2 regions of the Silvibacterium sp. genome follow, and region 1 is predicted to be linked to the other one. Evidence: predicted binding sites of a transcription regulator. Region 1 holds the regulator's gene; the other holds the start of a gene.
The links. The regulator LexA, encoded in region 1, represses DNA repair genes until DNA is damaged. The targets are predictions, from matches to a motif close to CANTTCGCTTTTTATTCGC.

Region 1 (15,294 bases):
CTCTTCCGCCTTGAATTCGGCGATGAGCCAATCCACGATCGCCTGATCGATGTTGTCGCCGCCCAGGTGGGTGTCACCATTGGTCGACTTCACTTCGATGACGCCTTCACCGACTTCGAGGATCGAGATATCGAAGGTGCCGCCGCCGAAGTCGTACACGGCGATGGTCTCTTCCTTCTTCTTGTCGAGACCATAGGCCAACGCGGCTGCCGTCGGCTCGTTGACGATACGCTTGACGTCCAGACCGGCAATGCGGCCGGCGTCCTTGGTCGCCTGGCGCTGCGCATCGTTAAAGTACGCAGGCACGGTGATGACGGCCTCGGTAACGGTCGTGCCGAGATAGTCTTCCGCCGCCTTCTTCAGCTTCTGCAGGATCATGGCGGAGATCTCGGGCGGGGTGTAGTCCTTGCCCTGAGCCTCGACGACGACGTGATCGCCCTGCTGCTTGACCTTGTAGGGGACCATCTTCATCTCGTCGTTGACTTCATTGGCGCGGCGGCCCATGAAGCGCTTGACGGAATAAATGGTGTTCTGGGGGTTGGTGATGGCCTGACGCTTGGCCACCTGGCCCACGAGACGCTCACCGCTCTTGGTGAAGGCTACGATCGAGGGGGTGGTGCGACCACCTTCCTCGTTGGCGATAACCTTGGGCTCGCCGCCTTCCATCACCGCGACGCAGGAGTTCGTGGTGCCTAAATCGATACCGATAATCTTTGCCATTTGGCTGCTCCTCAACTGTTGACGACTCGCGTCAAGCACTACATTCGCACTTGAGTGAGTTATTGTCAATCTATCTGATGCGGTCTCTGCCATCCGGGATGCAGGAGGTTTTGCCTGTTCCCGACCGGCAGGCCGGACTCTGCATCTTCCGCCCCTACTCGCGTATCCAATTGAGGCATATCTGTTTGTTGGCTGGCCCTGCGGTTCGGAAATGCCGTCTTCGCGACCTTCATTAGCCACAGACCGGCACGCGATTTTCAATCAGAAGCAGGAACATGGCAGACGAACGTAGTCAGCAGGCGCAGAATGCCGGGGTAAACCCCTGGCTTATCGCTGTTTCGGTGATGCTGGCCACCTTTATGGAGGTCCTGGATACGGCCATCGCCTCGGTGGCGCTGCCGTATATCGCCGGGTCTCTTTCGGCCTCGAACGATGAAGCCACCTGGGTGCTGACCAGTTACCTGGTCGCCAATGCCGTGATCCTTCCGGCCAGCAACTGGTTCTCGCTGCGCTTCGGACGTAAGCGGTTCCTGCTGACCTGCGTGGTCATCTTCACGGTTTCGTCATTCTTCTGCGGCGCGGCTCCTACGCTCGGCATCATGTTGCTGGCTCGCGTCATCCAGGGAGCCGGCGGCGGCGCCCTCCAGCCACTCTCGCAGGCCATCCTTCTCGAAAGCTTCCCGCCGCAGAAGCGTGGCATCGCCATGACCGTGTTTGCCTTCGGCGTGGTCGTGGCCCCGGTACTCGGTCCCACCCTGGGTGGCTGGCTAACCGATACATACAGCTGGCGTTACGCCTTCTACATCAATATCCCGGTGGGTGCGCTGGCGGTCTTCATGATCAGCCGGTTCGTGCATGATCCGCCGTACATCAAGAATGCCAAGGCCGGCAGGTTCGACAACCTGGGCTTCGGTCTGCTGGCGATCTGGACCGGCTGCCTGCAGGTCATCCTCGACAAGGGCCAGGAGGACGACTGGTTCGGTGCTCTGTGGATCCGCTGGGCGACCTTCTTCCTCGTGACCTCGTTCATCTGGTTCATCTGGCATTCGTGGCGCTCGAAGTCGCCGCTGGTCAACCTGAAGACGCTCAAGAACTGGAACTTCGCCATCGGCTGCCTGCTGATTGCGATGTTCGGCCTGTGCATTTACTCCATGATTACGGTCCTGCCGCTCTTTTATCAGGATCTGCTTGGTTACACTGCGTTCACCGCTGGGCTGGTCGTAGGACCGCGCGGCATAGGGTCGATTCTCGGCATGCCGGTGATCGGCTACCTGGGCGGCAAGATCGATGCGCGCTACCTGCTGAGTTTCGGCTTCATCACCTTCGGCGTCATGTCGCTGTTCTTCGGCAACCTCACGCTGGATATCGGGCCGACCACGCTGCTGCTGCCCATCGTCGTCACCGGGTTTGCGCTGAGCTTCGTCTTCGTGCCGATTACCACGCAGGCTTACGGCACGCTGCGGAATGATCAGATCGGTTCGGCCAGCGGTATCTTCAACCTCCTGCGTAACATCGGCGGATCCATTGGAATTTCTGTCGCGCAGACATTGCTGACACGGCGTACGGATGCGCACCAGAATGAAATCGCCAATTACATTCCGCGATCGGGCACATGGTTCGAGCAGCAGACGACGGCGCTCAAGAATTATCTCGGGCACATGACGAATCCGGCGAATGCGCAAGGCGCGGCCTCGAGCCGGCTCTACACCGAACTTGGGCAGCAGGCGCAGCTGTGGTCTTTCGTCGATGTCTTCCGCTGGATGGCATTGTTGTGCTTCGGCTGCGTGGCGCTGGTGTGGCTCTTCCGCAAGGTCGTGCCGGGCAAGAAAGCTCCGGCAGGCGCGCACTGACCTGAAAAAGCCCGGCATCCGCCGGGCTTTTCGCTGCACTCCATCTGCTCTGCGTGCGCTGTTGTTAGTAGCGCCGCAGCATGCCGACCACGCGCCCCTGGATTGCCACCTGGGCAGCGGGAACGTAGATCGGGTCCATTTCGGTATTTGAGGGCTGCAGGCGGATCGTCGAACCCTCGACGTAGTACCGCTTAAGCGTGGTTTCCATCCCTCCCACCAGCGCTACCACGATATCGCCTTCGTGCGCGACATTGCCGCGTTCGACAAAGACAAAGTCGCCGTCGACGATATGCTCATCGCGCATTGACTCGCCGCGTACCTGGAGAGCAAAGACTTCACGGTTGCCGACGACATCGGTGAGCGCAATGGAATCCTGGTTTTCGACCGCCTCAATCGGCAGGCCGGCGGCAATGCGACCTAGCAGGGGAAAGCGCTCGGCGGAACGGGCTTTGGGAGGGCGTGCCGGTAGCACATCGATCGAGCGGCTGCGGTTGTGCGCGCGCTGCAACAATCCCTTGTTCTGCAGATTGGTGACGTGCTTGTGCACGGTGGCCAGCGAGCGCAGCTCGAGCCCTTGGGCGATCTCCTCGAACGAAGGAGAATAACCGTTGCGCTGAACAAACGCCGTGATGAAGTCCAGCACCTCTTTTTGCCGACGCGTGACAGCCATGCGTACATTTTAGCGAATAAAAAGCGAATTGCGGAGATTTTTTCTTTTGCGCCTCGCGTTCGCCGCTCCCTCGCTGCGCATGAGGAGGTTTCTGCTTTGCGAAGCGAGTCTGGTTTCCTTTTAGAACTTGCGGCGCCTGTGTCCCAAAGAGGAATGATGGGCTGCTCTCGCATAGCTTTGCCTGTTGTTCGCCCCGCTTCTTTGCGCGAAATTGGGGCACGAGGAAATACGAGATGCGACTTCTGGTGGTGGATGGAGATCGGGCCCTGGCGGCGTTGCTGCAGCGATCCTTTGCCGGCGAAGGGCATGTGGTGATGGTGGCGACCGATGGGCAGGAAGCGGTAGAGCTGTTCCAGGCATCGGCTCCGGATCTGACGATTCTCGACCTGAACCTGCCCCGGCGGGATGGCCTTGAGGTCCTGAAGTTCTTGCGCGGCACAGGAGAGGATGCTCCCGTGGTGGTTCTGACGGCGCGGTCCGGTGTCGAGGTGCGGGTACAGGCTCTCGAACTCGGAGCTGACGATTTTTTGCCCAAGCCTTTTGCGATGGCCGAGCTTCGGGCACGCTGCCGGGCGGTCGTGCGTCGCCGCGGCGCCGCCGCGCTGGTGCTTCGCCAGCGCGGGCTCGAAGTAAACCGCGTGGAGCGCAGCGTGCTTTGCGAGGGGCGCCCGGTCGCTCTGACGAACAAGGAGTTCGCGCTGCTCGAATATCTGCTTCTCAACCGCGGCCAGGCCGTCTCCCGGGCGGCGCTGCTGGAGCACGTATGGGAGCTGCGCGCGAGCACCACGAACGTAGTCGATGTGTATGTGAACTACCTGCGGCGGAAGCTGAACGATACCGGTCAGCCGGCGTTGATCGAGACCGTACGCGGGCAGGGCTACGCGATCGGTCTGGCTTCGCAGGCCTGAATCGCGATCGTCTTCCGGTAAGACATCAGAAATCGAGGTCTTCATGTTCTCAGCACCCTATCCCCGGGAACTCGCGCATCCCCGCACATCCTCTCCGTCGGTGCCGCCGCGCGCACGCACGGCCGTTCTGGTCAGCTCCGATCTTTCCTTTCGCCAGCGGGTGCGGGATACGCTGTCCAGCCTGCGCTGGCAAGTGAGGGAGGCCTCGGGAGGCGCTGAAGCGCTGGGCATGCTCGATGCGGAATCCGCCGAGACGCTGGTTGTCGATACTTGGCTGCCGGATCTCGAGGTGACGGAATTTCTCGCCGAATGCCAGAGGCTCTTCGCCGAGATGGATGTTGTGGCCTTGGGCGATGTCGAGGCCGCGGGCCGTGGCCGGAGTCCACGCCGCAACGAGGTGCTGCTGGCCGTGCGCCGCGGCCAGGATGGTGACGGCGCAGCCTGGAACGCGGCCCCGGTGATTGAAACGTCGAGGGAGATATCGAGGCCGCTGCACGCTCCACTCCTTCATCCTGAAAATTCCGCTTCGCTCCGTCCGTCGACGGCGAACATTCCATCTGCGGTTGCCAGCCTACGGCTGCCGGAGTTCATCGGCGAGGATGCAGCCATGCTCGAGGTGAGCCGGCGTATCCGGCTGGTTGCGCCGCGGCCGACGCCGGTGCTCATCCAGGGCCCGACAGGCACGGGCAAGGAACTGGTGGCGCGGGCTCTCCATCGGCTGAGTCCTCGTTCCTCACGGCCATTTGCTGTGCTCAACTGCGCCGCTATTCCCGAATCGCTACTCGAGGCCGAGCTCTTCGGGCACACCCGGGGCGCATTCACGGGAGCGGTGCAAGGGAGAACGGGCAGGATCGAAGCAGCGCATGGCGGAACACTTTTTCTCGATGAGATTGGCGAGATGCCTTTGCCGCTTCAGGCCAAGCTGCTGCGCTTTCTCGAGAGTGGGGAACTGCAGCGCATCGGGGACAACGAGGCGGTGAAAGTAGACGTGCGGCTGGTTGCGGCGACCCACCGTCCGTTGGCGCGAATGGCGAGGGAGGCGAGCTTCCGGCTCGATCTTTATCACCGGCTTTCCGTCTTCTCGATCCGCACTCCTGCGCTTGCCGGACGCGTTGCCGATATCGATCGGCTTACGGAGTTCTTCCTCGCCCGGCTGGCTGAACGCAGCGCGGCGAGGAGCCTGTCTTTCGCGGCCCGCGAGCAACTGCGTGGTTATTCCTGGCCAGGAAACGTGCGCGAGCTCGAACACGTTCTTGAAAGAGCCTGGATCCTCGCCGAGGAGCGCGCGGAGATCGGGGTTGCAGAGATCGAATTCGGCAACGACGAAGAATCGGCATGAGAGTTTTTCAATCTACTCCTGTGCGTCTTTGGAACACCTTTTGCAGATATGCGAAGCGGAAGGAGAACCGGCCATGCATGTGACCACTTTGCTGAGCGAGCAACTCGAGCGCTACCTGGATCTGACAGGGCTGGAGATGAAACTGACAGCCCAGAACGTAGCCAACGTGGACACGCCTGGATACAGGACCGTGGGTCTCGACTTTGCCGCGGAGATGGAAGCCTCGCTTGAGGAGATCGCCGGGGAAAGGCGCGATGAAAGTCATGGAAAACCCTCAACGGTGCGCCGCAATGCGTCTGTGGAGCGTGTCGATGGGCTGATCGAACGGCCTGATGGCAATAACGTCTCGATGGATCGCGAAGGCCTGAAGATGGCCGAGGATCAGCTGAGGTTTCGCATGGGTGTCTCGCTGCTCAAGAACGAATATGCAACCGTTCTCGATGCCATCCACGCAGACAGCAAGTAGATGAAGTCGATGCGGCCGGGATCAGGGAGGAGAACCGGAAATGAATCTCTTCGGAATCATGCATGTGAGCGGATCGGCGCTCTCTGCCGAGCGGCTGCGGGCCGAGGTCGTGGCGGCGAACATGGCCAATGCTGAAACCACACAGACGCCGCAAGGCGGACCTTACCGGCGTCAGCATGTGGTCTTCGAGTCCGAGGCGCCGAGCTTTGCCGATGCCTTCACGGAAAACGGCTTTTCGGCCGAGGCCGAGGGCCGGATCGGCGGAGTGACGATTGCCGCCGTCGTTCCCGATCAGTCTAAGGGACTGCGCCGCTACGATCCGCAACATCCCGACGCGGACAAGGATGGCTATGTCTCTTATCCGGACATCAATCCTCTGACCGAGATGGTGGACCTGATGAGCGCGAACCGCGCTTACGGACTCAACAGCTCGGCTGTGCAGGCAACCAAGGCGATGATCAGCTCCTCGCTGGACATTCTCAAGTAGTGCGGCAGGAAATTCGTGCAGCAGAGATGAGGGAACCATGAATCCGATTCTTCTCAATGCCGTGGCCGGAAGTGGCGTAACACCGGCTTTCTCGGCAACACCCGCTAGCGGCCTTTCTGGCGGCGCGAGTGGAGGCGAGTTGCCTTTCAGCGATCTTCTGCGCACGGCGTTCGAGAGCGAGCAGCAACTCGAGAGCCAGGCGAGTAGTACGGTGCAGGGGCTGATGGCAGGCGATGGCGTGGACGTGCACGAGGCGATGATCGCAACGCAAAAAGCGAATCTGGCCTTTGAGATGACTCTGGCAGTGCGTAACAAGGCCGTGGCTGCGTATCAGCAGCTGATGCAGATGCAGTTCTGATGCGCGACGGCACCATCTGGCACCGTTGAACGTGTGGAACGAACTTGCCGATAAACGATCGTTGAGGATGAGGGGCAGTGGCGGAACGAGAGACACCGACGGAGACGCGGGCCGAGGGAGCATCCGGGATGCAGCCGGGAAGACGCCCCGGCGAAGGGCCTCAGGCAGGTGGCGCCCGGGCCATGCGCGAGAGGGCTGCGCCGGCAATTACGCTTGCCCTCGGGCGCTTTCTTGAGGGTTGGCAGAGGCTCGAATCGCGGCAGCGGATGTGGTTCGGAGCGGCTGCGGCGCTGGCTCTGCTCAGTGTGGTCGCCATCGGCTGGTATGCGACGCGCACGGACTGGCGGACGCTTTATTCCGGGCTCGATGCCGAAGATACCCGCGAAATGTCATCGACCTTGAGCGGCGCCGGCATCCTTGTCCACGCGGTGGATGGTGGAACGCTCCAGGTGCCGGCCGAGTCACTCGATAAGGCGCGGCTGCTCACTGCGTCGAAGGGCGGTCCTCGCAGCGGACGCATGGGCTTCGATCTCTTCGACAAGCCGAACTGGATCGGCTCGGAGTTCGAGGAGAAGGTGAACTATCAGCGTGCGCTTGAGGGCGAACTCGAGCACACCATCGGGACATTGGCCGACGTCGAAAGCGCCCGGGTCAACCTTGTTCTGCCTCATGACTCTCTCTTCACCGACCAGCAACGGGAAGCCAAGGCCTCGGTCGTGCTCAAGCTGCGTCATCGTGATCTTTCGACGGAGAGCTCAGAGGCGATTCGCAATCTGGTCGCTGCTTCGGTCGACGATCTGCGTGCGGAGAATGTTGTCCTCGTCGACAGTACTGGCCGGCAGTTAGGGAAGAAGAGCGCGAGCATCGAGACGGCGGCTCTCGAGCAGTCGCTGGCGGATAAGCTGATTGCCACGCTCGAGCCGGTGGCTGGTGTCGGCAATGTGCATGCGTCGGTCGATCTTGACTACGACACCGCGACCTCGGACGAGGTCGATGAAACGTACGATCCGAGCAGCGTGGTTACCCTTTCGAGCCAGAAATCGGACAGGCAGGCTAATCCCGCTCCCACCGCAACCGGTGTGCCCGGAACCGCGAGCAATGCTCCCAACGCGCAGCCACCCGTCTATCCAAGTTCTGCTGCCAGCGTGGAATCAGCCAAGCAGGATAGCGAAACCTATGCCGCTTCGAAGAAGGTGCGGCACACCACCGAAGGGCCCGGGCGTCTGCGCCGCGTCAATGCCGCCGTGCTGATCAATTATCAGCAGATAGGCAGTGGCAAACAGGCGCGCTGGGAACCACGCTCAGTCGAGGAGATGAAGCGGCTGACCGATCTGGTGAAGGCAGCTGTCGGCTACGATGCGACGCGGGGTGACCTGGTAAGCGTCGAAAGCCTGCCCTTTGACGAAAGTGGTCTTGCACCTGCACCGCTTGGCGAGCGCCTGCTGCACACCGCCGGAGAAGCCGCGCCGCTCTTCCGCTACGGAGGGCTGCTGCTCTGCGCTGTGGTGCTCTTTCTCGTCGTCATCCGTCCGGTGATGCGACAGGTCGAAGCGATTGCCGTGCCGCGCTCTCTGCCGGCTCCCGCGGGTAGCGCTCCGATGCTGGCGTCGGGAGAAGTTCCCTCTCTTGATGTGCCGATGGACCAGCGGCGGCTACACGCCCAGGCCGTCTACGACTCGGTGAGCGAGCATCTGCGCAAGGAGCCACAGCAGAGCACGCGCCTTCTGCAGAGCTGGATCCATACCGACGGTTAAGCGTGGAAGCATGCGAGGTTGCGTTGAGAAGACGCTCGCCGAAAGAGCGCAGGCGGCGGGAATGAAAACAGGCTGGACAGGGATCGGATAGGGACAAAGGCAGGGAAAGGATCAGGGCATGGCGGCAGGAGGCACGGCGGCGCTCGCAACTGCATCACCAGTACCGGGCGGAGCTCCAGGGGCCGCTTCCGGCTCGACTCCGGGCTCTGCTTCGAGTTCCGGGCAGTCCGAGGCTCAGTCCGCAGGCGCTCTCAGTCCGGCGATTCGCCAGCAGCTGGGTCGCATGTCCGGAGTAAAGAAGGCCGCGATCCTGGTGATCGCGATGGGCGATGAGCTGGGCAAGGTGGTGCTGCAGAATCTGCCTGAGCAGGATGTGCAGCGTCTGACAGAAGAGATCGCGCAGACACGCAATGTCCCTCCGGACCTCTCGGCAGCCGTGGTCGAGGAGTTCCACGAGATGCTGGGTACCCAGCATGTGATGGCGCAGGGAGGCGGTGCGCGAAGAGGCTTACCGGATGGCGCGTGATGGGGTGGAGCAGGAGCGGCAGCAGGCTCTTGCGAGACTTGCAGGCGGCCTGAGCGATGCGTTGGTTAATTTCGAGGCGGCGCGCAGCCGCTACTTTGCCGCGGTGGAGCGCGAGGTCGTCGAGCTGGCATTGGCCATTGCGGCTCGCATTCTTCATCGCGAAGCGCAGATGGATCCGCTGCTGCTGCGTGGCGCAGTACGCGTGGCGCTTGGGCGGCTGGCGGAATCGACCGAGGTGCAATTGGCGGTGCCTGCGGCAGACCAGCCGCTGTGGGAGGAGACGCTGCGCCTGACGGGCAATCTTCCGCTGCAACCCGCAGTCACTGCGGACGAACATCTGCATGTCGGGGAGTGCCGTCTGGTGGCCGAGGTGGGTTCCGTTGATCTTGGTGTGAAGGCCCAGCTTGAGGAGATCGAGCGGGGATTCTTCGATCTGCTCGACCGCCGCGATGGTGTAGGCTCGTCACGCCGGATCTCCGATGCTGCCATTGCCTGACTCTGACTTGTCGGCTGCACCCCGGCTGTTGGCCGGATACTTTGGTCGTCTGCGCCATAATCCGGTGCTGCGCTGGCGAGGCCGCGTCAGCGAAGCTTCGGCGCAGACGGTTGAATCGATAGGGCCACCCTGCGCTCTTGGAGAGTGTTGCGAGATCGTCGACGCCGAAGGGGAACGGCACTTGGCCGAGGTGATCGGTTTTCGCGGCAATCATGTGTTGAGCATGACGGTAGGGCCGGCTGAGGGTATCCGCTATGCCGACGAGATCAGCGGTCTGGGTCGTGTGCCGCAGATCGAAGTCGGGGATGGGCTGATCGGACGGGTTCTCGACGCCCTGGGTATGCCGATGGATGGCTCAGGGGCAACGCTTGGAGCCTGCGAACTGCGTGCGCTCGATGGCCTGCTGCCGCAGGCTCTTGATCGTGTGCCCATTCGCACGCCCATCGGTACCGGGGTGCGTGCGATCGACGGACTGTTGAGTGTAGGGCGCGGGCAGAGAGTCGGAATCTTCGGGGGCTCTGGCGTTGGCAAGAGCACGCTGATCGGCATGATGACCCGTCATAGCGACGCGGAGATCATCGTCGTCGGCCTGGTTGGCGAGCGAGGTCGCGAGGTAAGGGAGTTTCTGGATGAGAGCCTGGGAGAAGAGGGAAGAAAGCGTGCTGCGGTGGTGGTTTCAACCTCTGACCAATCGCCGATCCTGCGTATGCGGGCGGCGCTGGCCGCAACCACTGTGGCCGAATATTTTGCCGCGCATGGCCGGCATGTGCTGCTGGTCATCGACTCGCTCACCCGTTACGCGATGGCCGCGCGCGAGGTGGGTCTTGCAGCCGGGGAGCCGCCGACGGCGAAAGGGTATACGCCTTCGGTCTTTCATCGCCTTGCGAGGCTCATTGAACGGGCGGGCGAGTTTGAACGAGGCAGTATCACCGGCTTTTACACCGTGCTGATGGAAGGGGACGATCAGCAGGATCCGCTGGTGGACGCCGTGCGCTCGTTGCTCGACGGCCACGTCGTGCTTGCGCGCTCACTGGCCTCCGAGGGATGGTATCCGCCGATCGAGGTTCTCGACTCGATCAGCCGCCTGATGCCTGCAGTGACCACGGCTTCGCATCGGGAAGCGGCTGCTGCGGCGCGTCGCATGCTCGCTGTCTATGCGCGTTCCGAGGACCTTATTCGCATTGGCGCCTATCGCACCGGCAGCGATGCGGCGCTCGATGCGGCGGTGCGTTGCCGTGACGCGTTGCGTGCCTACCTGGTGCAAAGCGCGAGCGAGCATGTGAGCCGTGAACAGGCTGTGGCCTCTTTGATGGCTCTCGCAGGGAGATTCTGAGTGAGCCGTCTGCTCGAGCGGCTGATGCGCCTTCGTCTTCTGCTTGAGGATGCGGCCCGGGCTGAACTGGCGGTGCGGGCCGGGGCTCTGCATGCGGCCGAGCAGGCAGAGGAATACGCCCGCAAGGAAAAACAATCGCTCGAAACGCGGGCGCTGGCCCCGCTGCGTGGCCGGGGAGAAGAAGAGAAAGAGCATGGCGAAACGCGCTTTCTTCTGTTAAACGCCGCGTCCATGGCCGAGCCGGAGCTTGAGTTTCTCGAACTCCGGGTCCGTGAGACGGCTGCCATGATGGAAGCGGCCCGGGATCAGTATCTGGCGCGTCGGCGTGAGCGCCTACAGGCGGAAATTCTTCTGCATGCGGCGAAGGAGGTGGCAAGCCGTGAGCGAGAGAGAAGCGAACAGCGTTCGCTCGACGACAGCTTTGTCATGGCTCGCTGGCGCCATCTTGAGCGGGACATCTCTGGCCCTGATTTCTGAGAATTCATTCATAAACGCCTTCTTTCTTCCACCTTTGCTGGCCTCATGCTTGCAGTCCTCTGGTGTTGTCACGCTCGGAGGCCTTACTTGCCGTCAGCCGCCAGTTCTGTTCGTTCCGTCAGCTCGTCTGCGGAGGATATGTCCGTCAAGGGCTCACTACTGAGTTCTGCTTCGGGCTCCACAAGCGGAGAGGATGCGACAGGCATCTTTGCGGCCTTGTTGGCGCTTGCCGCTGGAACGATGACAAAAGAGGAGCAGGACGAGGCGGCATCTTCCGACTCGAATTCAGGAAAAGTATCCGCGGATAGTTCCGCAGCGGGCACCGCAGATGTTCTGCAAGCAGCAGACGACGCGACGTCTGTCGCAGCATCCTTGAAGGCGAAGCAGGGAGCGGATGCTGTGTCTTCGGCTGGCCTGACCGCCCCTGCTTCGGCCTCTGTGGAAATGAAGACCACAGCGATCGGTAACCTCTCCGCGCTGTCGGCGTCGAGAGGAGCCTATTCGGGATCGGACAACATGGCGCAGGACGCGATCACTTCGGATGCAAGCGAATTCAAATCAACTGCGCCTGCGGCATCGGCAGTGGCGATGTCCTCGGGGTCGACGTCGACAGCGGCCAGCTCCTCGGCTATGTCCGGCAGTGCGGCGATGCTACTTTCAAGCCGCGTCTCAGAGCAGTCTGGAAAAGATTCTTCCCCGGCAGGAAAGGTCGTTGGTAAGACAGGCAATGCAGAGAGCTCAGGGAAAGCAGCGAGTACGGAAACGAATGCAGAAACGAGAACAGACAAGACCTCTCAGTCCCTGACACTCACGGGGGCAGTCCGGACTTCTTCACTCAAATCCTCGTCGGTTTCTTCTTCCGCGGCCACGTCGGACTTACATAAGAAAGTTTCGAATGAGGTCACAGCATCAAGCGGGTCTACGCAGGTTGCTACGGCCGTGAGCATAGGCGCTGATCCCCTAACAAATCCGGCGGCGACGACGCTCGCAGCCAGCCTCCCGGTAAGCGCTGCTGCGACTGGGATGGCGTCGTCGAGTGCGAAATCCGGATCGAGCGTCTCCGGTCGAGTGCAAACAGGAACTGCTTCCGTTGGACGTCTCACAGCGGCGAGTGACGGCACGAATGCTTCGTCGGCCAGCTTGTCGCAGGTTTCGTCCGATACTGCGGGCACACCTGGCGCCCGTGTTACCGGGGCCGTCCCATCCGCGATGGTGGTTGCAGGGAGCGTGCATATAGCAACCTCAACGGCGCCACACGCGACCGACAGCGCAGGCACGTCGTTGTTGCACCCAACGGACTCCCAGGCGAGTACCTCTCTCAATGGATCGGCGGCAGCTGGCTCAAGTTTGGGTACCGCGACAGGGACCGGAGCATTCGGCAGTGCGCATGCAGGAAAGACGCTGGCGGAGACAGAAGCGGTGACCGCGAATCCGTACCAAAAGCTCGATCAGTCAACGAGCGCTCCTGCTCTGCTGCACGCTTCGGCGGGTCGGGTCGCGGTCGGCCTCGAAGATCCCAAGCTGGGATGGCTTGAGGTGACGACGCGCTCGGCTCCTGAAGGACAGGTTGCGGCAGCGATCCTGACCGGTTCAAGCCACACGCAGGCCGCCATGGCAGCGCAGCTTCCGTCGCTCTCCCATTACCTGGCAGAACAGTCCGTGAAGGTGAGCCATCTCGACGTGGCGCAAAAAGCAGATAGCCAGGGTGCTGCCGGCAGCCAGGCTGAAACGCAAAGCGGAACAGAGGGTGGAAGCCAACAAGGACAGTCACAACAGGGAAATACCGCGAGCACAGGAAGCGGTCAGGATCCTATTCAGGCTGCGCTGCCGGGAAGCACGCTGGATGCGCAGGGCGGATGGCTAAGCATAGCCAGCGAAGATACAGATGCCACGCCGCTGCGCTATATCAGCGTGCGTGCCTGAGCGGGAAGGTTGAGACAGGAGGAATGTCAGGAATGGATCTTCAGGCACGGCTTATGCAGGCCCAGCTTTACGCACACCAGTCAACAGCCGCTCGCGCGCAGGCGACCGCAGCAGACGATGGATCGAGTTCGGACTCCAGTACCACCGCATCGGCCACAATTACCGCCGATGATTTTCTTCAGCTGTTAGTTACCGAGTTAAAGAATCAGGATCCGACCGAGCAGACCGATCCGACGGAGTATGTGGATCAGCTGGTGCAGGTGAACAGCCTCGAGCAACTGATCCAGATCAACCAGAACACCGAGCCGAGCACGACTTCATCCGGAGCCTCGGGAAGCGTCCTTCCGGTCTCTTCGCAGAATTCACCTCTGGCTGGCGCATCCATGGCGTCCTCCCATGGCCGGTCCGGCAAAACCGCAGCTGCCTTGCCTGGTTCGGAGACTGGACAGACGAATCTGTCCGGAAGCGCGCCTTCGGGGACGCTCGAGGCTGCGGCGATGCGCGTAGCAGGTTCACTCTCACCCGGCGCTGCTGCTGCTTCGGCTCCGGGCCTTCCGGCCAAAGGCAGCAGGCCCTTTTCCATCCCAGGGAATCCGGCGCTCCGCTAGGCCGCTACCCAATATCTTGCTCCACAGGAGACCAACGCTCATGCCATCGTTCTGGATTCCCCTCACCGGCCTCGAGAGCTCGTCCGAAGCCCTGAACACGATCGCCAACAACCTCGCGAACATGAACACCACCGGCTACAAGGCCGAGACAGCTCAGTTCAGCGATCTTTTCTATCAACAGCTCGGAACCTCGGGCAACGACGACCCGGAGCAGTTCGGCACCGGCACACAGATCGGCGCGACGACCACCGACTTCACCACCGGCAGCCCCACCTCCACCGGCGTTTCGACCAATGTGGCCATCGACGGAGATGGCTTCTTCGTATTACAGAACAGCAGCGGTTACGAATACAGCCGAGACGGCGACTTTTCGCTGACCTCGGATGGCTATTTGATTTCAGATAGCGGTCTTCAGGTCATGGGTTATCCAGCGGTGAATGGAGCGATCAATACCGGTGGAACGCTCAGCGCGATTCAGATTCCGGTGGGCTCTTCCATTCAGCCGAAGGCCAGTACGGAATTCTCAGTCACTGCGAATCTCGATTCTGGTGCGACCGTAGGCACATCTTTCCCGGCCGATGTCACCCTCTACGATTCGCTGGGTAATTCCTATCAGGCGACTATCACCTTCACCAACACCGGGACGAATGCCTGGAGCTATAGCATCGCACTGCCTTCCGGCGATGCCAGCGGAGGCACGAATCTGACCGGCAATCTCACCTTTGACTCGAGCGGCAACCTGACCTCTCCAACCTCCGATGTCACCGGCATTACCTTTACGGGACTCAGCGACGGCGCCAGCAATATGAGCCTCGACTGGAACCTCTACAACTCGGCCGGTACATCCACTCTCACTCAGTACAGCGGCGGAACCTCGGGGTCGACCCAATCCGCGCAGTCCTCTGACGGCTACGCCAGCGGTGAGTACAGCAGCATGAGCGTCAGCGCAGATGGCGTCATCTCGGTGACCTATAGCAACCAGCAAACCCTTGATGTGGGACAGTTGGCGATGGCTAACGTCGTCAATGATCAGGGGCTGGAACGGCTGGGCGACAATAATTACGCAACGACCTCTGCATCGGGGCAGGCGACCGATGGCGTGGCAGGAACCGCGGGACTCGGCACTCTGGATGACGATGCTCTCGAGGCTTCGAACGTAGATATCTCGACGCAGTTTTCGAATCTCATCGTAGCGCAGCAGCTCTACGAAGCGAATTCCAAGACCGTCACCACTTTCGACACTATCTCTCAGGACACGATCAACATGATTCACTGATCTCTTCCGCTCTGGTTGATGTGCTTTGCTGGAAAGAACAGGCCCGTCCAAGTGGCGGGCCTATTCTCTTTCAAAACGGTTGTCGTGTGAAGTTTTTTTAAGA
Region 2 (15,294 bases), on a different contig from region 1:
GGCCAAACTGCAGGTTCCTCCACTACGCTCCCTGCGGTCACTTCGGTCGGAATGACAACTTCGAGATTAGAAATAAAGCTGCCAAACGAATATGTTGATATCGCCTAAGGTTGCGGCAGTCCTTCTTCTACTTCGGCTGAGCGGGTGCTCTCGTTGCCGTCATGATCGATGGCGCTGACGGAGTAGATGTAGCGCTGGCCGGGTTTCGCCGTGGTGTCGCGGAAGGATGGCGAGACGACGGCATCGGCAGCGGCGGGTGAGATGCGCACTGGCGCGGTCGATGAGCCCGCATCGCGGCGATAGACACGGTAACCGGCGATATCCGCATCCGTGTTCGGCGACCAGGAGAGATCCACGGAACCGGCGTCGGCATCCGGTACGGCCTGGAGATCGGTAGGCGTGTGCGGCGGGAATACGTCGCGGGCATCGAGGGTCACGGTGGCGCTCGGTGCGCTGGTGGTCTCGATATCGTGGCCCGAGAACGAAGAGTGGGCTACGCGATCCACCTCGTACTTGTACGTATGGTCGAGTGCGGCGTCGCGGTCGAGTGCCTTGCCCTTGTCTTCGATCGTCAGCTCGAGGGTCTGCTGATCGGGCGCGGGCGTGCCTGCGGTCTCATCGGGCTTGACCGCCTTGGCCTTCGGATCGGTGACCAGCTCGCGATGGATGCGGAAGGTGGCGCTCCCGGGCTGCTGCGTCCAGGTGAGGAGGATGCCGTCCGCGCTGGTGTGGGCGTCGAGGTTTTGAACGCGAGCCGGAGCCTCTCCGGCAGCGAGATAGACCTTGTTCGACGGTCCGGCGTCCTTGCCGGCGTGATTCTTCAGCTCGACCGTGTAGACGAGCAGCCGTGCCTGGCCGCTAACGAGGTCGGCGGGAAGGTGATCGGTATACGAAGCCTTGGCCTGGGGCGCGACCAGGATCTCTCCGGCGCGCTGGCAGGGACCGTCCGCAAGATGGCGGCAGATGACGGCGTGCTGCTCGCCTTTGAGCATCACCTTTTCGGTGTCGCGCTTAGGCATGGTCCAGTGCAGGGTGACGTCATTGCCGGCGCGGCTGCCGGAAAGGTCGGTGACCGGCTCGGGCAGCTTGAGGCTGGGTGGCATCGGCGAAGCCTCCATCCCGCAGCCGGTCAATGCAAGAGAGGCAGTGACGGCTGCGGCGGAGGCAAAGACCGCCAGGGCGGCCATGGAAGATCTGGGCATGCTGAACAGACGAGTCTTACCGCGCATTCAGATTCAGCGTAGCAGCAATCCGGATGAGATTCAGGGCCGGGGCAGGACTGTGTTGAGCGCGGCATCGATATCCGAGGCCTGGAAGCGGTAACCGGCCTTGAGCAGACCTTCCGGGAGGGCGCGCGACGAGGCGAGGAGCGCCTCGTCGGCCATCTGACCGAAAGCCAGCCGGAGTGCGAATGCCGGAGCGGGAAGAATCGCCGGCCGGTGGAGATGCCGGCCCAGCGCGTGGGTGAAATCGGCGTTAGTGACCGGCCCGGGCGCGGTAAAGTTGAAGGCTCCCGTGAGTTCTCCGGCGCGGGGATCGAGCAGGAGAAAGAGCATGGCCGAGACGAGGTCCGGCAAGGCGATCCAGCTCATCCACTGCCGGCCGGAACCCAGCGGTCCGCCGAGCCCGGCGCGGAAGAGCGGCAGCATCTTGGCGAGCGCTCCGCCATTCGGGGCCAGGACAACGCCGAAGCGGGTATGGAGGACGCGTCCGGCGCTGGCTCCGGCAGTCGCGGCCGCCCGCTCCCAGAGCTCACAGACGTCGGTGAGAAAACCTGTGCCGTGGCGGGAGTCTTCGGTGAGCAGCTCGCTGCCGCGGTTGCCATAAATGCCAGTGGCTGAGGCACATACAAATGCCTTCGGGGGCTCCTGCAGTTGCGAGAAGACCCGCCCCAGCGCCAGCGTGGTATCAACGCGGCTGGAGACAATCTCGCGCTTGTAGCTTTCCGTCCAGCGGCGCGAAGAAAGGTTCGCCCCGGAGAGATGGATGGCGGCGTGCAGGCCTTCCAGTGGCGTGGGGTCGGATACCGGACGTTCGGCCGAGGGATCCCAGCGCAGAACCGTCTGCTGTCCTGCGGAGGATGGTTTCCGGGAGAGCTGAAGTACTTCAATCTGCTGGACTTGGAGCGCTTGAGTAAGAGCCGAACCGATGAGGCCCGAGGCGCCGGAGATCAGGATCTTTTTGGAGGTTTCTGGCATGGTCTGCAATTCAGTTTGCGATTTGGCGTACTCGTAAATTGGATGCCGCTCTTGTGGTCAGCATGAAAGACATTGTGATCGGAAGAACATTTTTGCAGTTTGGTGCATCCCAGTACCAAAATGGGAATTTGCCCCCCGCAAACGAACCGCGAGGATACAAAATATGGCGATGAAGCAGGAAGAAAGCAAACTGACGATCGATCCGGAGACCGCAGAAGCCTTTATCGCAGAACGCAAGATTGGCGAGCGTATCAAACGGCTGCGCCTGAAGAAATCCATGGGTCTGGTGGAGCTGGGGAAGCACACTGGCCTTTCCGCGAGCTTTCTTTCGCAGCTCGAAACCGGCCGTGTCGTTCCGACGCTCCGCAATCTTGCCCGTATCGCGATGGTCTTCAGCAAGGACCTGTCGTACTTCTTCGAGCCGGAGCCGCACACGCTCTTCCGGATTCACAAGAAAACGGACCGTGTGCGCCTGCCGCAGACGGGCACGGACGACCCCACCTATTACTTTGAAAGCCTGGGCTACATGGTGCCGGACCGGCACATGGATCCCTACTATGCGGAGTTCATCCCGCTGCGGGAGGACAAGGAGGTCCGGCCGCACGTGCATCCGGGCTATGAGTTCCTCTACATGCTCCAGGGAGAGTTGCAGATTCGCCACGGCGACAAGGCGCACGTGCTCGAGGCTGGCGATGGCGTGTATTTCGACGCCAGCACTCCGCATGCCTATCGCTGTGCAGGATCGGAGCCGGCTGTGGCGCTGATCGTGACCATGCACCAGCAGCATCTGGTGCAGGGGGCGACGTTGCGTCCGGCGGCGGTGGCGAATGGCAAGAGCGGGAACGGGCATTCCAACGGAAATACGGCGCCGGCAGGCCGGCCGCTGGATCGCGAGATCATGCAGGTGAAACCGTTAGGCGCAGCACGGCGGGTGTAGCGGCTGCAAGTCTGGATCAAACGGAGGGGCGGACCATCGCGGTCCGCCCTTTCTATTTTTGCAGCACGAGATGCGGCACAAACAGCGCGGCGACCTGCGCCCAGTTGTCCACGCGGCGAAAGCCGGAGACGTTCAGGTTGTGCGGCGCGCTGTAGAGAATGCCCTCACCCGGGAAGCGGCGGAAGTGCAGCGGCTGATCGTCGATGAGGTAGTCCGCATTGAGAATGCTCTTGTCGCCGCAAAAGACGAAGTTACGCGGGTTCAGCAAAGGAAAGTGGCGGCGGAGCCAGCGGTACTTCGGTCCGAAGGAGTTCGGGAACTCCATGGCGGCGGTGGCGATGAAGACCTCGTAATCCTTCAGCAGTTCGCGCACCACGCGCTGGCTGTCCTCGATCACCGGCAGGTCTTCGAAGAAATCCTCGGAGCGGAGGTAGCCGTCGAGGCGCTCATGGCGATCGGAGGAGACGATATCCCAGAGCCACTTGCCGCGAAGGTCGCCCTTGGTGATGGCTTCCTGGTGATCGCGGTTATAGCGGGCGATATGTTCGGCGAGAGTGTCGGCCAGCACCTCGTCCATGTCGATACAGATACGCTTCATGCGTTCCCATCCTGTCGAGCCCTGTGGCGGGCTTCTTCGATGTTCGTTACTGAGCTTTGTTGCGCAGCGCGCCGGGTGCGGCGTCGGGCGGAGCGGCCTCTTCGCGGTCGTGATACAGCAGGCGGCCGCAGCTTTCGCAGGGCAGCAGCTGGCCGGAGCGGATCTGATTCCAGAGCTGCGGGCGCACGCCCATCTGGCAGGCCGTGCAGCGCTGGTTCTCGACGGCGGCGAGCGCGGTGCCCTTCGACTTCGTGAGGCGATCATAGGTAGCGAGGCGGGTGTCGCCGTCATTCCTACCGGTGATTTGCGAGCGGTAGAGCTGGCGGTCGCGCTCGAGCGCTTCGAGGCGCTGCTTCTGCTCTTCCGTCCTGGCCTGCGCGGCTTCCTTCTCGAGCTCGACCACGCGGCTGTGGTCGGAGAACTCCTGCCGCGACTTCGCCAGTTGCGGCTCCAGCTGTTCGGAGCGCTCCATGCTTTCGAGTTCGCGGTCCTCGATCTTCACGATCTCGGCCTCGGCGAATTCAATCTCATGCTGCAGCGCTTTGAACTGCTCGTTGGTCTTGACGCTCGAGGACTGGTCGCGGAACTTCACGATCTTCTGCTGCTGGTCCTTGAGGTCGCTCTCCATGCGGCGCCGCGCGGCGTCCTCGTCCTTGAGAGCCTGTTCGGCCGTGGCGACGGCAGTCTTCTGGCGCGCGAGTTTTTCTTCGAGCGCTGCGATTTTCTGCGGCAGGGCCGCGAGCCCGGTGCGCAGGGCTGCGATGGCCTGATCGGTTTCCTGGAGCTGGACCAGTGAGAGCAGTTCGTCGTTCATGACCTGAAGAGCAGTCTATAACGGACGGCGGTGAGCCAGCCTCGGCGTCAAACAAGGACCTGCGGTTCTTTCGCTCGCGCACAACCGCGGATCTCTCCACTGCGCGAGACGAAAAACCTGTCTCGCTCCGGTCGGGATGACAGGTTTGTGGCGATGAGGCGGTCCAAAGCGGGCTCGTCGATCCAGCAGGGATCGCGTAGCGCGGGCCGACCGGTAGAATGGCCTTGCCAAACGTTTGCGGTCCGCTGCGTGCCCCTGCGCGGAAAACCGGATCGCGAAATTCCTGCCCTGGAGTTATCTTGCGAGTTGCTTTGCGTTCCTTTCAGACTCTTGCCCTGCTTGCTTCTGCATCCGCTTCTCTCGCGCTGACGCTTCCTCTCGCAGCGCAGAGCTCTGCCCCGACGGATCATCCGCAGAAGGATCATCCCTGGACGATCAAGGAGATTTACAGCAGCGATGACCTGACGGGCGACGCGCCGGGGGACATCAGCTGGTCGCCGGACGGGAAGCGTGCAACCTACTTTGCCGACAGCGGCGACGTGATGCAGATCGACACAGCGGACGGCAAGCTGACGAAGCTGGTGCCGGTGGGCAAAATTGCGCGCCTGCTGAACGCGCAACTGCGTGAGAAGGACGCCGACCATCGCAGCCGCTACAACCAGCCGGACTACATCTGGTCGCCCGATTCGACACACATGCTGTTCAATACCGACGGCGAGTTGTGGAACTACGATCTCGCAAGCGGCGAGGGCACGACCATCGGCAACACGGGCATGCAGAGCGGGGACGATCCCAAGTTTTCTCCGGACGGCGCACGGGTTTCCTACGTGCGCGATCACAACCTCTACGTGCAGCCGGTGAAGGGCGGCGGCGGGACCGTCGCGCTGACCACGACGAAAGAACCGACGCTGCTGAACGGCGAGATCGACTGGGTCTATCTCGAAGAACTTGATACGAGAAGTAATTATTTCTGGTCGCCGGATTCGAAACAGCTTGTGTATCTGCAGATGGATGAGGCGAAGGTGCCGGAATATCCGCTGACCGACTGGATCCCGGTGCATGCGACAGTCGACGAGCAGCGCTATCCGCAGCCGGGCGATCCAAACCCCGGTGTGCGCGTGGGCGTGGTGAGCGCCGAAGGCGGCGCGACGCAGTGGCTCAATATCCCGGTGAGCGCGAACAATGACTACATTCCGCGCTTTGGCTGGGTGAGCGCGAACGTGGTGTGGGTCGAGGTGCTGACGCGCGACCATAAACATCGCGACCTGTATTTTGCGGACACGCGCAGCGGCAGCGTGAAGCGCGTGCTGGCCGAAACCGAGCCGAAGTACTTCACCATTGCCTATGACATCACGTTCGTCGGCGATCACCAGTTCCTGAACACCGGCTGGCAGGATGGCTATACGCACATCTACCGTTACACATTCGATCCGGCCAATCCGCTGGGGAGTGACGTCAAGCCCGCGGGCGAGCTCGAGCATGGTGAGTACGAGGTTGGCGAGATCAAGGCGGTCGACGAGGCGAAGGGAACGATCTACTACCTCTCGAACGAGGGCAACCCGCGCGATCAGCAGGTGTGGGCGGTGCAGCTGGACGGCACCGGCAAGCGCCGCGTGACGAAGTCCGATGGCTTCCATGCGCCGGAGTTTGCGCAGAAGGGTGGCGCGTTCATCGATACCTCATCGACGCTGACGACGCCCGCCGTGGTGAGCTACTGCACGGGCGCCGGCGAGTGCACGCCGTTCTGGAAGTCGCATCCGGTCGCAGGACACACCCTGGTGCCTCCGGTGCTGCTGACGCTGACCGCGGCCGACGGCAAGACGATGCTCTATGGCACGCTGCAGTTGCCGGTGGGTGAGAAGTCTGCGGCGAGCGTGCCGCTGATCGTGAACCCGTATGGCGGGCCCGGCGTGGGCACGGCGAAGAACAAGTACGGCAACCGCAACTGGTACTTCGATCAGCTGATGGCCGAACATGGCTTTGCGGTGATGCACGTGGACAATCGCGGCATGGCCGGCCGTGGACGCGCCTTTGAGCAGGCGGCGTATCACAGCTTCGGACCTGCAGAGCTGGCCGATCAGCTTGCGTCGGTGGATCAGGTGCTGGCGAAATATCCGCAGCTCGACGGGCATCGCATGGGCTGGTTCGGATGGAGCTGGGGTGGCAGCTTCACGCTTTACGCGCTGAGCCATTCGGACCGCTTCCTCGCGGGCGGCAGCGGCGCGCCGGTGACGGATTGGCGCCTCTACGACTCGATTTATACCGAGCGGTACATGGGGCTGCCTTCGCAGGATGAAGCGGCGTATCGCGACGACTCGGATGTGAACTCGGCGGCGAAGCTGCGCGGACACATCGTGATCTTCCACGGAACAGGGGACGACAATGTGCACCTGGGCAACACGGTGCAGTACATCCAGAAGCTGATCGATGCGGGGATTCCATACGACTACAACATCTTCCCGCGCAAGACGCACTCGATCGCAGGTCCTGCCGCGCAGGGCGAATATCACACGCGCCTGCTGCAGGAGTTCGAGCAGTACGTGATGCATCCGCAGCAGGAGCAGTAAGGATGCAGGCTCCAATGCATATCGCGCCGCATCCTGACGACCTTATTCGCACACGCACTGCGCTCGGTGACTTCGAGCTGACGGTGCTGAGCGATGGGGCGTTCAAGCTCGACGGCGGCGCGATGTTCGGCGTGGTGCCGAAGACGCTGTGGGAGAAGCGTATGCCGGCCGATGCGCAGAACCGCATCACGCTTGGGCTGAACACGGTGGTCGTGCGCACTGGCAAGCATGTCGTCGCGATCGAGACGGGGCTCGGCAACAAGATGAGCGAGAAGCAGCGAAGCTTCGTCGAGGCGAAGCAGCTTCTGCCTTCCTCCTTCGCGGCGGCGAACATCCGGTTCGAAGAGGTGGACGTGGTGATCAACACGCATCTCCATTTCGACCACTGCGGCTGGAACACGACGCTGACCGATGCGGGGAAGGTTGTTCCGACCTTCCCCAACGCGCGCTACTTCGCGCACAAGGGCGAAGTGGATCATGGGCATCGTCAGCTTGAGCGCGATGCAGTGAGCTACATCAGCGCGAACTATGATCCGCTGATTGAGAGCGGGCAGATGACGCTCATTGAGGCGCAGCCAGGCCAGGCGCAGGAGATTGTGCCGGGCATCTCGGTTGAATGCTTTCCCGGACACACGGCGCAGACCATGGCCGTACACATCGAGTCAGGCGGCGAGCATGCCTGCTATATCTCGGACCTGATTCCCACCAGCGCGCATCTCGATGTGACCTGGGGCATGGGATACGATCTCGATCCACTGCGGGTGATCGAGGAGCGTAAGCGGTTCTACGCGCGCGCCATCCCGGAGCGGTGGCTGGTGCTCTTCACTCACGATCATGATCGCCCGATGGGATACGTGCGCTGGAATGAAAAGGGCAAGCCGGAGCTGGAACGGTAAAGGCTGGTCCCAGGTCTCAGAATCGAGACCTGGGCACCCGGCGCCTGTTCTCAGGCAGCGCCTTCCTCATGGCCGTGCTTGGGGTGATGGTGGTGTTTGCCGGAGCCCGTCGTCGTGCCGGTTCCAGTCCCGCCATTGCCCGTCCCGCTGGTTCCAGTGCCACCACCCCCGGTCGTACCTCCACCGGTTGTCGTTCCACCGCCGGATGTTCCGCCGTCTGTGCTTCCACTGCCTCCGGTGACGCCGAGCGCCGCGGCAATCGCTGCACCCTTCGGCGAGCCGAGGCCGGTGCAGGCATCCCAGCCGGTGGTGGCCTCGTAGCCGCCGTTGCCGCCGGAGATGTCGTTGTTTCCCGAGGTAATGTCGTTGAAGGCCGAGGCCGCGCCGTACAGTGTTGGGTTCACGAAGCCCACGCTCGAGCCCTTGAGCTGATTGACGATGGCGATCAATGCCGCCCACAGCGGCGCAACGGCGCTGGTGCCGCCGACCACCACCTGCTGACCGTCGACGAGCACGTTATATCCGGATGCGGGCGAGGCATCGCCGGCGACATCCGGTACGCCACGGCCGGTCAGCGCGCTGGCCTGGCCGCTGCCGGTGGTGGCGCTCAGGCCGCTCTGCCACGTGGGCACAGAGAAGGCGGTGCTGACGCCGCCGCCGGTCGAGCCGCCTTCTGAGCCGTCATTCCAGACCACTTCGCTGGTGATGGCAGTGCTGCTGGCTGTGATGCGCGTGCCTCCGCAGGCCAGCACATACGGGCTCGAAGCGGGAAAGTCGACGACATTCGAGTTTGTGCCGTCCACCGAACCGCCGTCGCCGGCCGCCACAGTGATGGTGACGCCGAGGGCTCCGGCCGACTGGCAGGCTTCGTCGAGCGCGGTGAGCGAAGACTGCGCCCAGCTGGTCTCCGGACCGCCCCAGCTGATCGAGATCACCGATGGCTTGTTGGTCGTGTCGTGTACGGCGGTGGTGATGGCATCGATGAAGCCCTGGTCGGTGTTCGTCGTGAAGTAGACGGCGATCGTCGCGCCGGTGGCGATCGAGCCGACCACCTGGATATCGAGATCGACCTCGCCGTCGGCGTCGCTACCGGTCGTGTTTGCGCCGCCGTCGACGGAGACCGCGACGACAGTGGGTGGGGTGATGCCGAGATTGTTGAAGTAGGTGTCGAGGCCGGAGGCGCTGTAGCCGCCGCCCAGTTCAATGATGCCGACGGTCTGTCCGGCGCCGGTGCCGCTGGGGAATCCATAGAGCGCGGCGACCTGGTTGGGATTGAAGCTGCTCTGCGCGGCCGCGGCAGGAGCCACGCCACGCGGCTGGCGGCGGATATGGGGCTTCGCAATCGGACGGGCATCGAGGCCGAGGACGGCTTCGACGATGGAAGCGTGTTCTTCGGGCAGCGAAAGCGTGCCGGTAAATCCATGGAATTTGTGGCCGGTTGCGGTGGTGTAATCCTGCAGCGTTACGCCGAAGGCCTTTTCGAGCGCAGCAGCAGTGCCACGCAGCACGACGGTGCGGCGGGCGAGGCTCGAGGCAGACTCGTCGATGCTGAGACCGTGCTGGTGGGCGAAGCGGCGGATCTGATCGAAGTCGGCCGGGTTGGCGGCGTAGTTCTCGAGGAACTCCTGGTGCGAGAGGTGCTTCTTCAGCTCGTGCAGGTGAAGGGGATTCTTGCGGCGCACGATGACCGAGACGGTGATGACCTGTTGCGGCGAGGTCGCGCCGGCGGCGGTGGCGTTATGCGGGGCTTTGCGTTCGCTGTGAGCGAGAGTCGTGCGCTTGGTGCTGGCGTTCGTCATGATTCGGGGTCACCTTCCGGGGGTGAAGAACTACCGACGAGGTTCGCGAAGCAGGCGCGGATAGCGCTGGCTCCGCATGCGGAACTGCAGGCTGGCGGGACTGCTGACCGGGGACGCGAAACACTTTACCTGAATCTGTCTCCCGGTGTAGTCGTACGCCTGGATACAGGTGCAGATATCCCTGTGTAAGTCGTTTGGATGCGTGAAGGTGAGCGCAGTTACAGGATGAAATTTACAAGAAAGGAATGTCGCGGGGGACGTTACTGCGGATGGCAAGGGATTGGCGACAGCGTGGGGGCGCGGGGAAGCGCGAGGGCCGGGCGACTACAGTGTCTCGTGATGGAAGAGATCGTCCTCTTCCTTGCACGGACTGCAGGTGCAACCGACCGCGCAGCAGATGAGCACTGCCACGCCGATGGTCACCAGAAACGCAGGAAGATAATCACTGATCCGCGTCAGGTGTCCCAGAATGTCATGCATGCGAGTGAACCACATAGGAGCGACTCCGCTGATTAAGAATCCAAATGGGGCCGGATGGTTTCCTAACAGCGATGATGGGGGTGGACCCATCATCTCACTGTGTTAGACGAGAGCGGTAGGAATTTGCCGCAGCGTCCTACAACTTCCGGAGTAGATCGCTGCTGGCCTATCCCGTCGCCCCGTCTCCTGACATATCGACCCGGCGAAGAAAGGCGCGAGAAGATTTGCGTATGGGAGAATAAAAGGCGAAAATATATGTATGCCTGATTCCGCCCACTCCGCGCTCTCCGGTTCCTCTTCCGCAGACGCGGCGGCAGCGGGCGAGCCGCGCGTACGCTGGCTCTTTCTCGATCTGAATTCGTACTTTGCTTCGGTCGAGCAGGAGATGCGGCCGGAGCTGCGCGGGCGGCCGGTGGCAGTAGTGCCGGTGATGGCCGATACCACCTGCGCGATCGCCGCGAGCTATGAAGCGAAGGCCTTCGGCGTGAAGACGGGCACGCAGGTAGCCGAGGCGCGGCGGCTGTGCCCGGGCATTCAATTCGTCGAAGCGCGGCACGGAATCTACGTGGACTATCACAATCGCATCGTCGAAGCGGTGCAGCAGTGTGTGCCGGTCTCGGCGGTGCTTTCGATCGATGAGATGGCGTCGAGCCTGATCGGCCGCGAACAGCCGCTGCGGGCAGCGCTCTCGCTGGCGAAGCGCATCAAGCAGGTTCTTCGCGAGCAGGTGGGTGAGACACTGCGCTGTTCGATCGGACTCGCGCCGAATCGCTACCTGGCGAAGATCGCGTCCGACATGGAGAAGCCGGATGGCCTGGTTGCGCTCACGCCGGACCTGCTGCCTGCGGCGCTCGAACATCTTTCGCTGCGCGACCTGCCGGGCGTGGGCGCTCGCATGGAGAAGCGGCTGCACATGGCCGGCATCCGGACCATGGAACAGTTACTGCGGCTCGACCGCGAGCAGATGAACCACGCCTGGGGCAGCATCCAGGGAGAAAAGCTTTGGCACTGGCTGCGCGGCGAGGACTTTCAGGATGCGGCGCTCGAGCACCAGAAGTCGATCAGCCAGAGCCACGTGCTGCCTCCCGCGCTGCGCACCCCGGAGGGCTGCTATGCCGTCGCGCACAAGCTGCTGCACAAGGCGGCAATGCGTCTGCGCGCGGCGCGGCTGTGGACGACGAGCATCTCCGTCTCCGTGAAGTTCGTGGTCCCGAAAGAAGAAGCGCATCGGCTGCACTACTCCGGCATTCCGCAGGAGGGATGGTCGCAGGGCATGTCCGTGGTCGAATGCCAGGACAGCCAGACGCTGGTGGAGGCGCTGTGCAAGCTGTGGGAGCGATGTCCGAAGGACGCACGACACCGGAAGCCGTTCTACGTGGGCGTAGGACTGGGGAACCTGGTGCCCGACCATCTGCACACGCTCGACCTCTTCGGAAACCTTGAGGGAGAATCGCGGCGCACGCGCCTGACCACGGCGATGGACTCGCTCAATCACAAGTACGGCCTCACGACGCTGATGCCAGCGAGCATGCTGCTGGCGCGGGCCGCCGCGCCCACGCGCATCGCATTCACAAACATTCCGGACTTATTCGAGTAACTGCTTCGCGCAGGGCGATCCGCCTTCGGCCTCCGCTCCCTCTGGTCGCGACTTAAAGAGCGAGGATCGGGTTCGCAGGATCTCACGGTGGCCGATTCAAGCCTTCTGTTGGCCTAAGTGTGGGAGTGAAGGTCCTTCTCACGCTTCGGTCGGAATGACAGGTGCAGGAGATAATAGGCATAAGCAGGCGAACGGGGTGTTCTCGCTTCGCCGCTACCCTTCAATCCCCGAATGCTAGATCCGCTCTCGCTCCTGGCCGACAAACAGCGCACCTACCGCGGACGCCTCGCGCCCTCGCCCACCGGCCTGCTGCATGTGGGGCACGCGGCCACGTTCCTCACGGCGTATCAGCGGGCGAAGGATGCGGGCGGTGTGCTGGTGCTGCGCAACGAGGATCTGGATACGCAGCGGGCGAAGCCCGAGTTTGTCACCGCGATGGTCGAGGATCTGCACTGGCTCGGCATGCACTGGCAGGAGGGACCGGAGCTAGGGGGACGCTATCGTCCGTATAGCCAGAGCCGGCGGCGGGCTTTCTATCTTGAGGCGTGGCGGAAGCTGCGCGATGCAGGGTTGATCTATCCTTGCCGTTGCTCGCGCAAGGATCTTGCCGCGATCTCCGCGCCGCATGAGGGTGAGGAGGACGACGAGCCGCGCTATCCGGGCACGTGCCGCCCCCTGCCGGTGATGTCCGGGCTGGCGATGGCCGGCCTGCCGGGGCAGGACGAAGCGCCGCGCCACTACGACGAGCCCGCGGGCGTGAACTGGCGCTTTCGCGTGCCCGATGGCCGCGCGATCGAGTTCGAAGACGTCCACCTCGGGCCGCAACGCTATGTCGCAGGCAAGGACTTCGGCGACTTTCTCGTGTGGCGGCGCGACGATGTGCCTTCCTACCAGCTGGCCTGCGTGGTGGATGACGCGGCCATGCGCATCACCGAGGTGGTGCGCGGCGAAGACCTGCTGAAGTCGACGGCGCGGCAGATCCTGCTCTACGAAGCACTGGGTTTCAAACCGCCACGCTGGTTCCACTGCCCGCTCATCCGCGATAAGGATGGCAATCGTCTTGCCAAGCGGCATAATTCGCTGGCCCTGCGCACATTGCGTGAGATGGGACGCGATCCGCGCGATCTGCGCATGGCGCTGCTGGGCATGCCGAGCAGGATCGCTCCCAGAGACTAGCCTCTGCTCTGCGGAGAAGAGGCCGCCTTCGGCCTCCGCTCTCTCTGGTCGCGATTCTGCTCGGAGGCGAAGAGGCTGGAGTTCGAGATTTAGAAAACAACCTGTCATTCCGACCGAAGCGAGCAACGCGAGCGCAGTGGAGGAACCTGCGGTTCTCAGGAACAAGTGAGGATCCGGGCGCCCCGTCCAACCTTCGCCGTCCAACCTTCGCTTGGGCGGGAGGGACAGGATTTCTTCGTGGTGAGCAGCTTCTGTGTTTCCCCACTCAAGCCAACAGAAGGCTTGCATGGGCCACCGTGGGGCACCCGGCAAAAGCCTCGCCCGCGACCAAAGGGAGCGGAAGCCGAAGGCGGATCGCTCTACGCGCAGTAGCAGTCCTGTGCTATGCTCTGGCAAACGCCAGCCATGCAGATGTCCGCGGCCAATCCGGTGATCTTCGCCAGCACTCGTCGCTGGAGCCGGGCCTATGCGCGCGCGATTTCCCCCCGCAAGCACCTGCGTGTCCTGAAGCATCTGCGCGTTCTGCCTACCAGCACGCGACCTAGCCTCTTCGGCAGCGACTAGTCGCCGCTGCCCGCCGCTGCGCTCTTTGCAGAGACGCTCCCACGCGAGCGCCCGGCGACCGGAAGAAGACCCTCTCTCATACAACGAAATATTCCGGCAATGCGCCCAGTCACACGGTGATTCGGGCCCCAGATCATCCCGTAGGGGACTCTGCGGGATCAAGGAGAGACGTAGCTATGAGCACCTCGACAGCCAGCATGACGCAGCAGACAGCCAGCGCCGACATCCGCGCCCAGTACGGGCCCAAGCTGGTGACCCCGCTGCCCGGCCCGAACGCGCAGCGCATCGTGGCCGACGATGACCGGCTGATCTCGCCCAGCTACACACGCTCCTATCCCATGGTGGCGAAGCGCGGCCGCGGCATCCGCGTGGAAGACGTGGACGGCAACGAGTTCCTCGACTTCGCGGCCGGCATCGCCGTGACCTCGACCGGACATTGTCATCCCGAAGTCGTCAAAGCGATTCAGGATCAGGCCGCTGAGCTCATCCACATGTCGGGGACCGACTTCTACTACGAATCGCTGGTCACCATCTCCGAGCGCCTCTCGGCGATTGCGCCGATGAAGGGGCCGCATCGCTTCTACTACGGCAACTCCGGCGCGGAAGCGGTCGAATGCGCGCTCAAGATCGCGCGTTACCACACCGGCCGCCAGCATGTGATCGCCTTCTTCGGCGCATTTCACGGACGCACCATGGGCGCTCTTTCGCTCACCGCCTCAAAGCCGCAGCAGCGCCGCCGTTTCGCTCCGCTGGTGCCGGGCGTGACGCACGTGCGTTATCCCTATGAGTACCGCGGCTGCGGCGATTCGCAGGAAGAGAAGGACGCCTTCGCGCTCGAATGCGCACGCTACATCGAAGACCGCCTTTTCAAGACCACGCTGCCGCCCGAGGAAGTCGCCGCGATCTTCATCGAACCGATCCAGGGTGAGGGCGGTTACGTTGTTGCGCCGACGATCTTCATGCAGGAACTCCGCCGCATCTGCGACAAGTACGGCATCCTGCTGGTGGCGGATGAAGTGCAGTCCGGCGCGGGCCGCACGGGCAAGTGGTGGGCCATCCAGCACACCGGCGTGGAGCCGGATATCGTCTGCTCGGCGAAGGGCATTGCCTCGGGTATGCCGCTCGGCATCTGCATGACGAAGGCGCATGTGATGGACTGGAAGCCGGGTTCGCACGCATCGACATTCGGCGGCAATCCCGTGGCGATTGCCGCGGCGCTGGCGACGATGGACATCCTTGACCGCGAGGCGATTGCGAACGCAGAGAAGATCGGCAACCTGATGCTGGAGCGCCTGCGGACGTGGACGTCGAAATACGGCATTGTGGGCGATGTGCGCGGACGCGGCCTGATGATCGGCGTCGAAATCGTGAAGAATCAGCACTCGAAGGAAGTTGCCGGGGCATGGCGCGACCGCATTGTCGAGCTGGCCTTCGAGCGCGGACTGCTGATCCTGGGCTGCGGCGAGACCTCGATCCGCCTGGCTCCCCCGCTCGTGCTCAACGAGCACGAGGCGACGATCGCCCTCGACATCTTCGAGGAGAGCATCGCCATCGTGGAAGCGGAACAGGGCAAGTAGCCAGGATCGCCGTGGTGCAGGACTTTGTGCCACCCCATTCAAGCCAACTCCGGCTGGAATGGGCGCTGGAGAATAGCGAATACACAGGGTG

Region 2: QM649_RS10000 (DNA polymerase Y family protein) is a predicted target of LexA. The motif match lies at 10,524-10,542, and genes of this name have one in related genera.

The regions. Positions count from the first base shown of each region.
Region 1 covers NZ_JASGFD010000004.1:29,800-45,093, reverse strand. The annotation lists gene dnaK (molecular chaperone DnaK) at 1-720, opposite strand, end outside; gene QM649_RS02400 (DHA2 family efflux MFS transporter permease subunit) at 996-2,570, shown strand; gene lexA (transcriptional repressor LexA) at 2,635-3,240, opposite strand; gene QM649_RS02390 (response regulator transcription factor) at 3,474-4,148, shown strand; gene QM649_RS02385 (sigma 54-interacting transcriptional regulator) at 4,192-5,487, shown strand; gene flgB (flagellar basal body rod protein FlgB) at 5,561-5,953, shown strand; gene flgC (flagellar basal body rod protein FlgC) at 5,994-6,440, shown strand; gene fliE (flagellar hook-basal body complex protein FliE) at 6,478-6,798, shown strand; gene fliF (flagellar basal-body MS-ring/collar protein FliF) at 6,876-8,552, shown strand; gene QM649_RS02360 (hypothetical protein) at 8,671-9,078, shown strand; gene QM649_RS02355 (FliH/SctL family protein) at 9,047-9,574, shown strand; gene QM649_RS02350 (FliI/YscN family ATPase) at 9,558-10,907, shown strand; gene QM649_RS02345 (hypothetical protein) at 10,908-11,384, shown strand; gene QM649_RS02340 (hypothetical protein) at 11,882-12,172, opposite strand; gene QM649_RS02335 (hypothetical protein) at 12,804-13,307, shown strand; gene QM649_RS02330 (flagellar hook capping FlgD N-terminal domain-containing protein) at 13,340-13,915, shown strand; gene QM649_RS02325 (flagellar hook protein FlgE) at 13,956-15,191, shown strand.
Region 2 covers NZ_JASGFD010000022.1:43,605-58,898, reverse strand. The annotation lists gene QM649_RS10045 (fibronectin type III domain-containing protein) at 105-1,202, opposite strand; gene QM649_RS10040 (TIGR01777 family oxidoreductase) at 1,263-2,198, opposite strand; gene QM649_RS10035 (helix-turn-helix domain-containing protein) at 2,362-3,135, shown strand; gene QM649_RS10030 (5' nucleotidase, NT5C type) at 3,188-3,733, opposite strand; gene QM649_RS10025 (zinc ribbon domain-containing protein) at 3,780-4,547, opposite strand; gene QM649_RS10020 (DPP IV N-terminal domain-containing protein) at 4,847-7,114, shown strand; gene QM649_RS10015 (MBL fold metallo-hydrolase) at 7,117-8,010, shown strand; gene QM649_RS10010 (S53 family peptidase) at 8,061-9,809, opposite strand; gene QM649_RS10005 (hypothetical protein) at 10,134-10,304, opposite strand; gene QM649_RS10000 (DNA polymerase Y family protein) at 10,549-11,886, shown strand; gene gluQRS (tRNA glutamyl-Q(34) synthetase GluQRS) at 12,118-13,062, shown strand; gene QM649_RS09990 (hypothetical protein) at 13,447-13,626, shown strand; gene QM649_RS09985 (acetyl ornithine aminotransferase family protein) at 13,803-15,203, shown strand.